One region of the Pseudomonas sp. HLS-6 genome, then DNA from elsewhere that is predicted to be linked to it. Evidence: riboswitches for the same ligand, from Rfam matches in the RefSeq annotation. Region 1 holds a riboswitch; each other region holds the start of a gene.

Region 1 (4,716 bases):
GACGCAGCACCTGGTCAACATACAGGTCTACCGACGCATGATTCTGCACCTGCATCGGGTTGGCCAGACGCAGGCTGGGATAATCCTCCGGCAATTGCCGGGCCGTTTCGGCCAGCAGTGCCAGGTGTGAATCACCGCTGCAGAGAATAACCAGCTCGGCGGGGGTCTGGCCCAAGTCGGCAATACTGTCATCCGGCACAAAGCCGCCGGGCTGGGTCCGCAGCAGGTGCATGGGTCAGGCGCCCAGCGCTGTACGCAGTTCAGCTTCCAGTGTCGCGCCATCCAGCGCCTGGCCGATCAGTACCAGACGGGTACTGCGCGGCTCGTCTGCGCGCCAGGCACGATCGAAGTGCTTGTCGAAACGCGTACCGACACCCTGGATCAGCAGGCGCATCGGCTTGCCCGGAATGGCTGCAAAGCCTTTGGCACGGAGGATGCCATGACGTACGACCAGTTGGGTCAGGGCATCAAGCAGCAAGCTCTCGTCGGATTCGGGCAACTCAATCGAAATGGAGTCGAAGGCGTCGTGGTCATGATCATCATGGTCTTCACCGTCATGATGGCTGTCATGGTGAGTGCGACGACCGTCAATGTGCGCTTCCGATTCCGCTGCCAATCCGAGCAAGACTTCTAGCGGTAGACGGCCACTGCTGGCCTCGATAACTTTGACTGCGGGTGGCAGCTCTTCGGCCACTTCGGCGCGTACCGCTGCCAAGGCATGCGCCTCGATCAGGTCGGCCTTGTTCAGTACCACCAGATCGGCACTGGCCAGTTGGTCGGCAAACAGTTCATGCAGCGGGGACTCGTGGTCCAGGTTCGGGTCGAGCTTACGCTGGGCATCCACCTGGTCCGGATACGCCGCAAACGTACCGGCAGCCACGGCCGAGCTGTCGACCACGGTAATGACCGCATCGACCGTGCAGGCGTTACGGATTTCAGGCCACTGGAAGGCCTGTACCAGAGGCTTTGGCAGGGCCAGGCCACTGGTTTCGATGAGGATATGGTCCAGGTCGCCACGACGCGCCACCAGCTCGCGCATGACCGGGAAGAACTCTTCCTGCACGGTGCAGCACAGGCAGCCATTGGCAAGCTCGTACACCCGGCCGCTGGCCTCTTCTTCAGTACAGCCGATGCTGCATTGCTTGAGGATTTCACCGTCGATGCCCAGCTCGCCAAACTCATTGACGATGACTGCAATACGGCGACCCTGTGCATTGTCGAGCATATGCCGCAACAGCGTGGTTTTGCCCGAGCCGAGAAAGCCGGTGACGATGGTAACGGGGAGTTTTGCCAGTGTTTTCATGTCGTTGCCCTTGGCAGCAATGGCGGGCGGGCACGACGAAAACCACGGGGGTCATGTGCCCGTGCGCGTTCGCTACCGGATCACCCCGCCCGGTTGAATGTCGGAAACTGTCCGAGGCAGGTCTCCTGGCTTGCGTCGTGCTGGCGAACATACCAGCGGCACCGGCGCCTTCCCGCAAAACTACGCAGTGGCAATGCCAGGCTTTGCAACGCTTACAGTTGCGGGGGCAGCCGCGGCTTCAACCGCGTTCCCGTCTTAGCTCCGGGCTGACCGGAGAACCTCGAAACGGCAAGGCTACGCAGTCGTTCAGGGTCGGTCAACCGTCGTTGTGATTGACGCGCACCTGCGCCCATGATTTGCTACCGCCTTCGTTTGGGTGCCTTTAACGAGGTGAAACGGGAAACCGGTGCGTCGCGGCCTGAGTTACGCGCGACAATTCCGGTGCTGCCCCCGCAACGGTAAGCGAGGAAAGCGTCTAGACCACTGTGCCAGCAACGCGGCATGGGAAGGTGACGCTCCAGGCTGAGCACTGTGCCAGCCCTCGCAAGCCCGGAGACCGGCCCAGTACAGAATTGACAAACCCGCGGTGGGCGGGCGCTGTTGCAACCTCTGGGTGAGTCCGCCCAAGGGGTTCTTGCGCATGCCTGCTGCTGATAACCCCTCAGAGGAAAGCGCCATGCCTGTCACAACCACCCACAGCCACTCCGCCGCCATCAGCACCACTCGCAGCCAGCGCCTGGCCGTCGCTATCGGCGCATCGCTGCTGGGCTTGTGCCTGGTTTACTTCGCGGGTTTTTCGCACATCGAGGCGGTTCACAACGCTGCCCATGACACCCGTCACAGCGCCGCGTTTCCTTGCCACTAAGGGGACAGCGCCATGATCAAGCACATTGCCCGCACGGCTGGCTTCACTGGCCTGCTCGCTGCCCTGCTGCTGACCTTGCTGCAAAGCCTGTGGGTCACCCCGCTGATTATCAAGGCGGAAACCTACGAGAGTGCAGCGCCTGCAGTCGAAACCCATAGCCATGATGCGGGTGCCGCCGAGCATCATCACGATGCGCAAGCCTGGGCCCCCGAAGACGGCTGGCAACGGCTGCTGTCCACGACCGGTAGCAACCTGGTAGTGGCCGTCGGTTTTGCCCTGGTACTGGCGGGGCTGTATACCTTGCGTGCGCCTGGAGGTTGGGTCGCAGGCGCACTGTGGGGCCTGGCAGGCTTTGCGGTGTTCTGCCTGGCGCCCACGCTGGGCTTGCCAGCGGAGTTGCCAGGAACGGCCGCGGCCGATCTGGCGCAACGCCAATTCTGGTGGATCGGTACTGCAGCGGCCACCGCCATTGGTTTGGGGCTTATTGCATTCGCCAACAACGGTTTGCTCAAGTTACTGGGCGCCGCACTGCTGGTCATCCCTCATGTAATCGGTGCACCGCAGCCAGACGTGCATGAGGCCTTGGCTCCGGAAGCACTGGAGGCCGAATTCAAACTCGCTTCACTGCTGACCAACGCTGCCTTCTGGCTGGCATTGGGCTTGATCAGCAGTTGGCTCTACCGTCGCCTGAGCCAGGCGTAATGCCTGAACAGCCCAATCCGTTACGAGTATTCGCCGGGTTGGGCTGTCGCCGAGGCTGCTCGGTGGCAGCCTTGAGCGATCTACTGGATCAAACCCTGCGGGCCCATGGCCTCAGCCACGATAACCTGCGTGGCCTTGCCAGTATCGAACTGAAAAGCGAGGAGCCCGGCCTGCATGCCCTCGCCGCTCAACTCGGCATTCCACTGCTGTTTTTCAGCGCTGCCCAGTTGGCCACCTTTGAATCACGCCTGACCCACCGTTCGCTCCCCGCCTTCGCCCACAGCGGCTGTTACGGCGTCGCTGAAAGTGCTGCACTTGCATTGGCCGAGCACTACGGCGCAATGTCTGCACAGCTCCTTGTTCCACGTCATGCCAGCCTTAATGCCACCCTGGCATTGGCCTGCGGCGCGTCCTTTGACGGATAATCTGCGCCTCGCATCGACCTTACCTTCAGGATTCACCCCATGACCGTCTATTTCATCGGTGCCGGCCCCGGCGACCCGGAGCTGATTACCGTCAAGGGCCAGCGCCTGATTCATCGCTGCCCGGTCATTATCTATGCTGGCTCTCTGGTGCCCGCTGCCGTGCTCGAAGGGCACCGTGCCGAAACCGTGATCAACAGCGCTGAGCTTCACCTGGCGCAAATTATCGAGGCCATGCGAGAAGCCCATGCCAAAGGCCAGGATGTGGCCCGGGTACACAGTGGCGATCCGAGCCTGTATGGGGCCATTGGTGAGCAGATTCGCCATTTGCGCGAACTGGCGATTCCCTTCGAGATCATTCCCGGTGTCACCGCTGCTGCCGCCAGCGCCGCCTTGCTCGGTTGCGAGCTGACCCTGCCTGAGGTTTCGCAGAGCGTCATCCTCACGCGCTATGCCGACAAATCGCCTATGCCCGCTGGCGAGGAACTGGCCAGCCTGGCCGCACACAAGGCTACGCTTGCCATACACTTGGGGGTGCAGCATCTGGCAAAGATTGTCGAAGAATTGCGCCCCCACTATGGCGGGGACTGCCCAATCGCGGTCGTGCACCGTGCGACATGGCCCGACCAGGACTGGGTCAAAGGCACGCTGGACGATATCCTGACGCAAGTCCAGGCTAAGGGCTTCCGGCGTACTGCATTGATTCTGGTAGGACGGGTACTGGCAGCAGATGCCTTTGCCGAATCGGCGCTGTACCGTGCCGGCCACGCACACCTCTACCGGCCTTAGACGGCCTGTGTGCGACAGCACACTCACTGAGAATGAAGGAGTCGACCATGCTTGAACTGCGTCCCAACTGTGAATGCTGTGGTACCGATCTGCCTGGCGACAGCCAGGATGCGTTTATCTGCTCCTTCGAATGCACTTATTGTCGAGACTGCAACAACAATGAATTGAAGGGCCTCTGCCCAAACTGCGGCGGTCAACTGACGGCCCGCCCGCCACGTGTCGGTGCAGCATTACTGCGCAACCCTGCTTCGACACAACGTATCGTCAAGGAAAACGGCTGTCCAACCCGCTCGAGCAAGTAGCCTCTCAACTGCAGGACACACCGAAGCGCGTCTTCATATGAGGCCGCGATTCCGGTTTTTCCAATAGCAGTTAGGCATGCTTCACTTTGATCGTAGGATTTTTCACTTAAACAACCTGTATTTTTCTACGCTCCTATACTCTCCATACTCATTGGCTATTATTCTGCGTATCGTAAGCTGCTTGCCGACAACGGCCTGGCGCGCCTTCCTGAGAAAATCAAGAAAAGGCCCACATTCACGACAAGGAGTTGCGCATGGCGAAGGTCTTAATCGTCGACGATCACCCCACTATTCGTATTGGCTTGAAGATGCTGCTGGAACAGCAGCGGCACC
Region 2 (4,716 bases), 1.3 Mb from region 1:
AGCCGGCGGTCTATCTGCCGCTGGCGCAGTTGCTCGACCGTGGCATAGAACTGCTGGATAACCTCGAACAGTACGAGCTGGTCTGCCTCGACGACTTGCAGGCCATTGCCGGCAAGCCAGAGTGGGAAGAGGCGATGTTTCACCTGTTCAACCGCCTGCGTGACAGCGGTCGACGGTTGTTGATTGCTGCGTCCAGTTCGCCTCGCGAGCTGCCGATCAAGCTGGCTGACCTCAAGTCGCGCCTGACCATGGCGCTGATCTTCCAGATGCGTGCATTGTCCGATGAAGACAAGCTGCGCGCCCTGCAACTGCGTGCTTCGCGCCGTGGCCTGCACCTGACCGATGAGGTTGGGCACTTCATTCTTACCCGTGGCACCCGCAGCATGAGTGCGCTGTTCGATCTGCTCGAACGCCTCGATCAGGCGTCGCTGCAAGCGCAGCGCAAGCTTACGATCCCCTTTTTAAAGGAAACCCTGGGCTGGTAGCGGCGATCTAGAGCCTCGGCACATAAAAGTCACATTTTTTTCGATTGAATTTGCAAATCGACTCGATAGAGGGCATAGTTTCCCCCTCATTGAACTCTAGACACGGTCGTGCCCATGCTAAATCGCTTCGCACCCCTCGTGCCCCTCGCACTTGTAACCCTGCTTTTTGGCTGCGCGGCGCATAGCCCTGTATCGCAGCAGCAGGAGCAGCAAGCCATCGCTGCTCATCACGGTTCGGTCAAATCCTCTGGCACCTCTTCGGTGTTTGACGAAGAACTGGCTACTGAAGAAGAGCTGAGCGAGTTCGGCAGCAGCAAGCCTTACCAGCTGCCTGCGCTGGCCGATAACATTCTTGAGCGCGGTATGTCCCTGATCGGTACCCGTTACCGTTTCGGCGGTACTTCCGAGGCCTCGGGCTTCGATTGCAGCGGTTTCATCGGTTATCTGTTTCGTGAAGAAGCTGGCATGAAGCTGCCTCGCTCTACCCGCGAGATGATCAACGTCAAGGCACCACAGGTTGCGCGTAACAACCTCAAGCCTGGCGATTTGCTGTTCTTCAGCACCAATGGTCGCGGCCGTGTCAGCCACGCCGGTATCTACCTGGGCGACGATCAGTTCATTCACTCCAGCAGCCGTCGTAGCGGTGGTGTGCGAATCGACAGCCTTGGCGATCGCTACTGGAGCAAAACCTTCATCGAAGCCAAGCGCGCGCTGGCAATGGCGGGTCCGACCACCATTTCGCGTAACTGAGCCTCGATCAGGTTTGACACGGCGACGTAGCCCTCGGGTGCGTCGCCGTACTTGTTTTTAGAAAGCGTCTAATCTTCACTACCACTATTTTCTGGCCAAGTGCCAGCCGGCTTCAGACAGGATGCTCTGACTATGTCGATGATGGCGCGTTTCGCTGTACTTGCCCTGGCAGCCCTGCTGGGCGCCTGCTCAACCCAGGCTCCGGCCCCGCGAGTGGTCGAGCCTGCGGTCATGGCACCGCAAGTCTATTTCTCCCCGGTTGCCGAAGATGTACTGTTCCGCGCCTTGGGCCTGGTGGGTACGCCGTATCGTTGGGGTGGCAACACGCCGGACTCCGGATTCGATTGCAGCGGCCTGATCGGCTATGTTTATCGTGATGCCGCAGGTATTTCCCTGCCGCGTTCTACCCGCGAGATGATCGGCATTCGTGCGCCGAACATCGAGCGTAATGCGCTGCAGTCTGGCGATCTGGTGTTTTTTGCCACCAATGGTGGCTCCGAGGTCAGCCATGCCGGTATCTATGTGGGCGAAGGGCGTTTTGTCCATGCGCCTCGTACCGGTGGTACGGTGCGACTGGACTACCTCGCGAACAGCTATTGGCAAAAGGCTTACCTGAACGCCAAGCGTGTGCTGCAGCCGCCGCAGCCGAACCTGGCACGCAACCCCTGATCTGAATCGAGGTGGGCGATGACCGGTCAGACGCTCTACCTCGACGATGCCCTCTATCACTACCTGCAAGGTGTTTCACTGCGTGAGACGCCGCTGTTGGCGCGTCTGCGTGCTGAAACCCAGGCGTTGCCAGAGGCGCGCTGGCAGGTTGCGCCCGAACAGGGGCAGTTACTCGCCTTGCTGATACGGTTGATCGGTGCCCGTCGAGTCATCGAGGTGGGTACCTTCACTGGCTACAGCGCCCTGTGCATGGCGCAAGCCATGGATGGGGGGCATCTGCTGTGTTGCGACCTGCCAGGCGATTACAACGCCACGGCACAGCGCTACTGGCAAGAGGCCGGTGTTGCCGAGTGTATCGAGTTGCGCCTGGGGCCGGCGCTGCAAACCCTGGCAACACTCGATGCAGAATCCTTCGACTTGATCTTCATTGATGCCGATAAGGCCAATTACCCGCGTTACCTGGAGGAAGCCTTGCGCGTGCTGCGTCCGGGTGGCCTGGTGGTGTTCGACAACACCCTGTGGAGTGGGCGCGTGCTTCAGGTCGTACCGGACAGTGAAGACACCCGTGCAATCCAGGCGCTGAACGCGGCATTGAAGGACGACCTGCGGGTGGATTTGTCGTTGCTGCCGCTGGGGGATGGGCTGACCTTATGCCGCAAGCGCTGAACGTGTCTGTGGCGCCTCGCGCATGGCACGGCGTCAGCAGGTGTTCTGACAGCTTTAATTGACGCTCCCGGCCCAACCCTCTAACCTTCGCGACTTGTTTCAGGTGCTCTGCAGCCGTGGCAGTTGGCAGGGTGAAACAGGGAAGCCGGTGGGCGCTTGCAGCGCGATTCCGGCGCTGCCCCCGCAACGGTAGGTGAGTCAAGGTTACGCAGGGCCACGGGGTCTACGACCCGGGAAGGCGCGTCGCCAGGGTGTGCATGACCCCGCTCACAAGCCCGGAGACCGGCCTGTTACAGCCAACGGCATCACGGAGGGTGATGCGCGGTACGCCGGCCTCTGGCCGCAGCCCTGCGCGTTTTTCGTGTGCTTTGTCCATTCATCTGTCGCGCCGCCCAGTGGCCTTTCCAAACCCCAGCCCGTGCCGGTCGTCGTTGCTGACGATGGCCTGTGGTGCCCGGCCGACAGTTGCCTGCGGAGACTAGCGATGACTGAATCCACCGAGCGTGACGAACGCCACTTGGCGCGCATGCTGCGTAAAAAAGCGGTGATCGACGAGCGTATTGCCAATTCCCCGAACGAGTGCGGCTTGCTGCTGGTATTGAGCGGCAATGGCAAGGGCAAGAGCAGTTCGGCGTTCGGCATGCTTGCCCGCGCCATGGGCCACGGCATGCAGTGCGGCGTGGTGCAGTTCATCAAGGGCCGCAATAGCACCGGAGAAGAACTGTTCTTCCGGCGTTTTCCCGAGCAGGTGCGTTATCACGTGATGGGCGAGGGGTTTACCTGGGAAACCCAGGACCGGCAGCGTGACATTGCCGCGGCTGAAGCCGCCTGGGTGGTGACGCGCGAGTTGCTACAGGATCCGACCATCAGCCTGGTGGTGCTCGATGAACTGAACATCGCACTCAAACATGGCTACCTCGACCTGGAACAGGTGCTCACCGACCTGCAGGCCCGGCCACCGATGCAGCATGTGATCGTTACCGGTCGCGGTGCCAAGCCGGAGCTGATCGAACTGGCCGATACCGTCACTGAGATGGGCATGATCAAGCATGCGTTTCAGGCCGGTATTCGTGCCCAGAAAGGCGTCGAACTATGAGTGAAACCCGGCATTGCCCGGCAGTATTGATTGCGGCGCCGGCGTCCGGTCAGGGCAAGACCACGGTCACTGCGGCGCTGGCGCGGCTGCACCGCAACCAGGGTCGCAAGGTGCGGGTGTTCAAATGTGGCCCGGACTTTCTCGATCCGATGATCCTTGAGCGTGCAAGCGGCGCCCCGGTCTACCAGCTGGACCTGTGGATGATTGGCGCCGAGCAGAGCCGACGCTTGCTGTGGGAAGCAGCGGCTGAAGCCGATGTGATTCTTATCGAGGGCGTCATGGGCCTGTTTGACGGTACGCCATCCAGTGCCGATCTGGCTCGGCACTTTGGTGTGCCGGTGCTGGCGGTGATCGACGGTACAGCCATGGCGCAAACCTTCGGTGCGCTGGCGTTGGGCCTGGCACGCTATCAGCCAGACCTGCCATTTGCTGGCGTACTGGCCAACCGCGTCGGTTCATTGCGCCACGCACAACTGCTGGAGGGTAGCCTCACCGAGGGGCTGCGCTGGTATGGCGGCCTGTCACGGGAAACCGCCATCGAGTTGCCAAGCCGTCACCTGGGGCTGGTTCAGGCCAGTGAACTGAACGACCTCGACCTTCGCCTTGATGCGGCCGCCGCGGCGCTGGGGGGAAGTTGCGAATCGGCGTTGCCACCAAGCGTGGCATTTTCAGCCCCCCAACCGCACACGGTTGAGCCTTTGTTGGCCGGTGTCCGCATCGCAGTGGCCCGTGATGAGGCGTTTGCCTTTACCTATGGCGCCAACCTCGATGTGCTCCGCGACATGGGCGCGCAACTGAGCTTTTTCTCGCCGCTGCATGACGAACAGTTACCGGAGGCCGACAGCCTCTATTTGCCGGGCGGCTACCCTGAACTGCACCATCAGGCCCTGGCGGCCAACAGACCCATGCTGACGGCCATTCGTACCCATCATCAATTGGGCAAGCCGCTGTTGGCCGAGTGCGGTGGCATGCTCTACCTGCTGGATGCCCTCACTGATGTGGCGGGTGAGCGTGCCGAGTTGCTCGGCCTGTTGCCCGGTGAGGCCGTGA
Region 3 (4,716 bases), 490 kb from region 1:
GGTTGCTGCACCAGTGCACGGGCCAGCAGCACGCGCTGTTTCTCGCCACCGGAAAGGGTGGCGAAATCGTGTTGATCAAGGTTGCCCAGGCCAACCGCGTCGAGGGTCTGTGCGATCAGCTGGCGGTCTGCCTGGTTGTCGCCGGTAAACATCCCCTGGTGGGGCGTGCGGCCCATGGCCACGACGTCAGCCACGGTAAGGCCGAACGCCTGGGGAAACTCCTGCAGCACGACGGCGATGCGTTGCGCGCTCCAGCGCGGGCGCTGCTGCCAGAGGTTAGTGCCGTCCAGGCTGACATGCCCGGCCAAGGGCAGGTTGAAGCGGTAGGCGCAGCGCAACAGGCTGGTCTTGCCACTGCCATTGGGGCCGATCAGACCGACGAACTCACTGGCCGCCACGTGCAGGTCGATACCGTGCAGCAACCAGTGCTGACGACGCTCGAGTGCTGCCGGCGTCCAGCGCAGTTGGTGGATATTCAATGCGGTCATGAGCGGCGGTTCCTTGTGCCTTAGAAACGGTAATCGAGGGTGGCGAAGTACGAGCGCGGCGCCCCCATCAGCCATTGCTCAGCGCTATGGGCCGTGACGGCATAGCGGCGGTCGAGCAGGTTATTCAGTTGCAGGCCCAAACGCACCTCCGGCAGCAGTTGCCAGCCGAGATTCCCATCGATCACGGTGTAGCCCGGTACCGTTGCGGTGTTGGCGGTATCGGCATAGCGCGCATCAACGTAACGCAAGCCCAGCCCGGCATCGAGGTTATTGCGCAAGGCCTTGCTGAGCCAGAGGTTGGCGGTGCGCCGTGGTACACCGATCGGGCGGTTGCCCGAGCGGGACACGATATTACCGGCCACCACCTCGTCGAAGTCATCATACGCGGCACGCACCAGCGAGGCGTTTGCCGAGACGTGCCACTGCTGCGCAAGGGCCAGTTCCAGGGTCGCCTCCAGGCCTTCGGAAGACTGCTGGCCGACTTGCTGGGTGAGTCGCGTGTGGCTGTCGGTGACCACTGGCAGCTTCTTTTTCACGATCTGATAAGCCGCCAGCGTCCATTCGCCACGGCCGTTCCAGAACTGCTGCTTGAGGCCGAGTTCGGTTTGCTTCGACTCGGTCAGGTCCATCTGCTGTGCAGCCGGGCTGAGGCTGATCAGGTCGCCAACCCCGTCTTCACTGGTGGAGTACTGGCCGTACAGCGACAACTGATCGGTGACTGCATACACCAGCCCGGCACGCCAGTTGCCGCCGTCGAGGCTGCGGTCGCTGCGCGTGCCGTCGACCCGGTTGTCTCGGTCGATATGGTTCTGGTCGCGGCGAATTCCGGTGACCAACGACCAGCGCTCTGACAATTGCGTGCGGTTTTCCGCGAACAGGGCAAAGGTCTGGGTGGTGCTGTGAGTTTGTGGGCGGGTGGGGTCCTGGCTGCTGAAGTATCCCGGGGCTGGTTGCCACGGGTCGATGTAGTCGCCGCCGTTGTCGGTGTACGGCGAATTGCTGTCGACGTCGAAACGAATCCGGTTGTATTCGGCACCGACCACGGTCTTGCTCGTCAGGCCTAATAACATATGGTCGAGGGAAAAGCTCTGGCGGTCGCCGATTTGCTCCTGGTCATGCTTGATGTGCAGGTAGCTCTGGCGCAGCAGTTGGTCGCGGCTGCTGTCCCAGCTGTAGTCCTCGGCATTGCGCCAGTGCCGGCGGCTCTTGATGTAATAGAGCTGGTTGCTGGCCGTCAGGCTCTCGTTGATCGACCAGTCGCTGTTCAGTCGCGTCCATTCATCGTGGTAACGCTGTACCGCGTCGTGGAGGTTGTAGTTCTTTTTGCGCAGGCTGTCGCGGTAGTGGCCGTCGATCAGCGGAGTACCGAAGTCGTTCATCGGCTCACTGTCGCCGCGCTCGTGGGCCAGGGTGAAGCTCAGGTCATCACTGGCATCCCAGCGCAATGCGGCACTGACGGCGAGGTTTTCCGAGTCGCCGCGATCAATCCAGCCGTTGCTCTGCTCACGGTTGAGGGTGAGCCGGTAGCTCAGCCGCTCGTTTAACGAACCACCGCTGTCCAGGCCCAATTGCTGGCGGTCATACGAGCCATAGCCCAGGCGCAGATGGTTACGGATCTCGCCGGTGAAGGGCTTCTTCGGGATCACATTGATCACGGCCCCGGTTGCCCCTTCGCCATACAGCACCGAGGCCGGGCCGCGAATGATGTCGATGCGTTCGACCATCCACGGGTCTACTGGGAAGCTCTGGGTGCCTGCACCGGTGTACAAGCGCGAGCCGTCGAACAGGGTCATCACCGAGCTGTGACCGCTGAAGCCTCGGGCAGAGAGGGCGGTGTTGCCGTTGCCCGGGGTGCCCACAGAGGTGATACCCGGCGAGCGACTGACCGCGTCCTGCACACTGCGGTTGTTGCGCCCGTCGATGGCCTCGGCAGCGAGGCTGCTGGTGCTGGCAGGCGTCTCCAGCGCACTGAGGTTCAGTCGGGAGCCGGTCGGCAGTGGCGTTGCCAGATTGATGGCTTCGCGTTGGCTATCACGATCGCCCGTGATGGCTGTCGAGGGCAGGGCGAGGATGCGCTCGGCATCATCGGTGGCCAGTGTCGGCAGTGAAAGCGAGAGGCAAGCAGAGGACACAAGGGTGTGAAACAGGTAATTGCGGGACATGTCGTTCCAGGCTGAAACAGGAATGAATGAATCCCGGGGGAATAACGCATAGAGGCATGACGAGCACGCAGGCGCCCGCCAACCGGCCTGCGCCCGCCCACCGCGGGGTTGCCAAACAAGGCTTCAGGCCGGTCTCCGGGCTTGCGAGGGTCATGAGGCCTTCACCTTCCCATGCCGTGGCACAGTGGTTTGTCGAAGGCCTCGCTCGCTTACCGTTGCGGGGGCAGCGCCGGACTGGTCAAAGAGACGCACCGGCTTCCCGTTTCACCCTGCGCACGGCGGCGCAGGACACCTGAAACTGGCGCGCATCTGAACATCGAACGCCAGCTCAGTCAATCACTTAGCCGCGTTGCGCGGCAGCAGTGGCAGGTGTTGTCGTGCTCGATTTGCGCACCAGGCTGATCATCAGGACGATGCCGGCGACCGCTGCGGTCATCAGGGTTTCATAGCGGTATGCGGCGCTGAACAACATGTAGCCGAGCACGCTGCAGATCAAGGCGATGACAAACCAGGTCAGCCATGGGAACAGCCACATCCGAAACACCGGGGTCTGGCCTTTCTGCTCCAGCTGCTTACGCATGCGCAGTTGTGACACCGCGATCACCAGGTACACCAGCAGGGCGATGGCGCCGGTGGTCGAGAGCAGGAAGCCAAAGACCTTGCCCGGCAACAGGTAGTTGATCAGGCAGCCGACGAAGCCTGCCAGGGTGGACATCAGCACGGCCACGGTCGGCACGCCGCTGCGCGAAATGTAGCGGGTTGCAGTCGGTGCTTCGCCGCGTGCGCCCAGCGAGTAAAGCATGCGCGATGCGGTGTACAGGCCCGAGTTCATGCAACTGGTCACGGCGACGAACACCACCAGGTCAACGATCAGTTTCGCGCCTGGCACATTGAGCACTTCCAGTGCGCGCTGGAACGAGCCGACTTGCAGCAGTCGTGGGTCGTTCCAGGCAACCAGCGAGACGATGAAGAAAATCGAGAAAATGTAGAAGATCGCAATGCGGTAGATCACCAGGTTGGTGGCGCGGCGGATCTTCTCTTTGGGGTTCTCGGTTTCGTCGGCGGCGATGGTTACGATCTCGGCGCCGAAGAACGAGAAGATGGTCACCAGAATGCCGCCCAGTACCGCACCAAAGCCATTCGGCATGAAGCCGCCATTGCTCAGCAGTTGGCCGACCCCCGAGACCTCAGCCAGCGGCCAGTAGCCCAGTACGGCCGCGCTGCATACGCCGATGAAGGCCAGGATGGCGATGATCTTGATCAGGGCGAACCAGTACTCGAAGGTGCCGAAATTGCGCACGCTGATCAGGTTGGTGGCCGACAGGGTGATCATGATCAGGAAAGTGAAGGCCCAGGACGGGATGGCGGGGTACCAGGCATGCAGGATGTCGGCACCGGCGATGGCTTCGACCGGGATGATCAACACCCAGAACCACCAGTACAGCCAGCCGATGGTGAAGCCGGCCCAAGGGCCGATGGCCTCGCCGGCGTAGGTGGAAAACGAACCGCTGTTCGGGTTTGCAACGGCCATTTCGCCGAGCATGCGCATGACCAACAGCACCAGCAAGCCGGTCAGTGCGTAGGAGATCAGGATGGCCGGGCCTGCGGTGGCGATGGCGTTGGAGGAGCCGATGAATAGACCCGCACCGATAATGCCTGCGATGGAGATCATCGAGACCTGGCGTGTGGTCAGGCCATGCTTGAGCGAGCGTTGCCCGCGGTTGTTATTGTTTGAACTCATGCATCAACCCTCGGTTCAGCAGCCCCCTGGCTCACAGGTCCGTTCGGGATGAGCCGGCGCTGAACAATCGTTAGTAAGGAAACCTTCCGTGTCGGTACTGCGTCCTGGTCCTGGTAATTGATCCAGATCAGTATTGGTCGACGAACGGGGCTTCAACAAACGAGCAATACTCAGAACATCATTCCTTGGAGGAATTCAAGGTGTGCCTGGGACGACCGTGCGAGGTCTTAAGGAAAACCTTCTTGCTAAGTGCTTTGTGACCGGTGACGCCAAATTCGATACTTTTAGGAATGACAGTAGAATTTTTATTCGCTTGTGCCAGGCC

Evidence for each region. A riboswitch is a leader RNA that binds a small molecule or an ion and turns the genes downstream of it on or off. The one in region 1 is predicted to bind cobalamin.
Region 2: it holds a riboswitch for cobalamin, as region 1 does, so the genes downstream of both, cobO (cob(I)yrinic acid a,c-diamide adenosyltransferase) here and cobW (cobalamin biosynthesis protein CobW) in region 1, are expected to answer to the same signal.
Region 3: it holds a riboswitch for cobalamin, as region 1 does, so the genes downstream of both, CS390_RS14605 (TonB-dependent receptor) here and cobW (cobalamin biosynthesis protein CobW) in region 1, are expected to answer to the same signal.

What each region holds. Positions count from the first base shown of each region.
Region 1 is NZ_CP024478.1:2,660,795-2,665,510, reverse strand. Features, by position in the region: gene cobN (cobaltochelatase subunit CobN) at 1-232, opposite strand, end outside; gene cobW (cobalamin biosynthesis protein CobW) at 236-1,303, opposite strand; cobalamin riboswitch at 1,401-1,601, opposite strand; cobalamin riboswitch at 1,661-1,883, shown strand; gene CS390_RS12610 (CbtB-domain containing protein) at 1,980-2,168, shown strand; gene CS390_RS12605 (CbtA family protein) at 2,181-2,870, shown strand; gene CS390_RS12600 (cobalamin biosynthesis protein) at 2,870-3,295, shown strand; gene cobM (precorrin-4 C(11)-methyltransferase) at 3,335-4,081, shown strand; gene CS390_RS12590 (DUF1272 domain-containing protein) at 4,129-4,383, shown strand; gene CS390_RS12585 (response regulator transcription factor) at 4,638-4,716, shown strand, end outside.
Region 2 is NZ_CP024478.1:3,957,609-3,962,324, reverse strand. Features, by position in the region: gene hda (DnaA regulatory inactivator Hda) at 1-485, shown strand, start outside; gene CS390_RS18540 (C40 family peptidase) at 600-1,235, shown strand; gene CS390_RS18535 (C40 family peptidase) at 1,368-1,904, shown strand; gene CS390_RS18530 (O-methyltransferase) at 1,923-2,570, shown strand; cobalamin riboswitch at 2,655-2,876, shown strand; gene cobO (cob(I)yrinic acid a,c-diamide adenosyltransferase) at 3,055-3,666, shown strand; gene CS390_RS18520 (cobyrinate a,c-diamide synthase) at 3,663-4,716, shown strand, end outside.
Region 3 is NZ_CP024478.1:3,149,261-3,153,976, reverse strand. Features, by position in the region: gene CS390_RS14610 (ABC transporter ATP-binding protein) at 1-488, opposite strand, end outside; partial or broken gene CS390_RS14605 (TonB-dependent receptor) at 509-2,700, opposite strand; cobalamin riboswitch at 2,759-2,961, opposite strand; gene CS390_RS14600 (amino acid permease) at 2,991-4,391, opposite strand.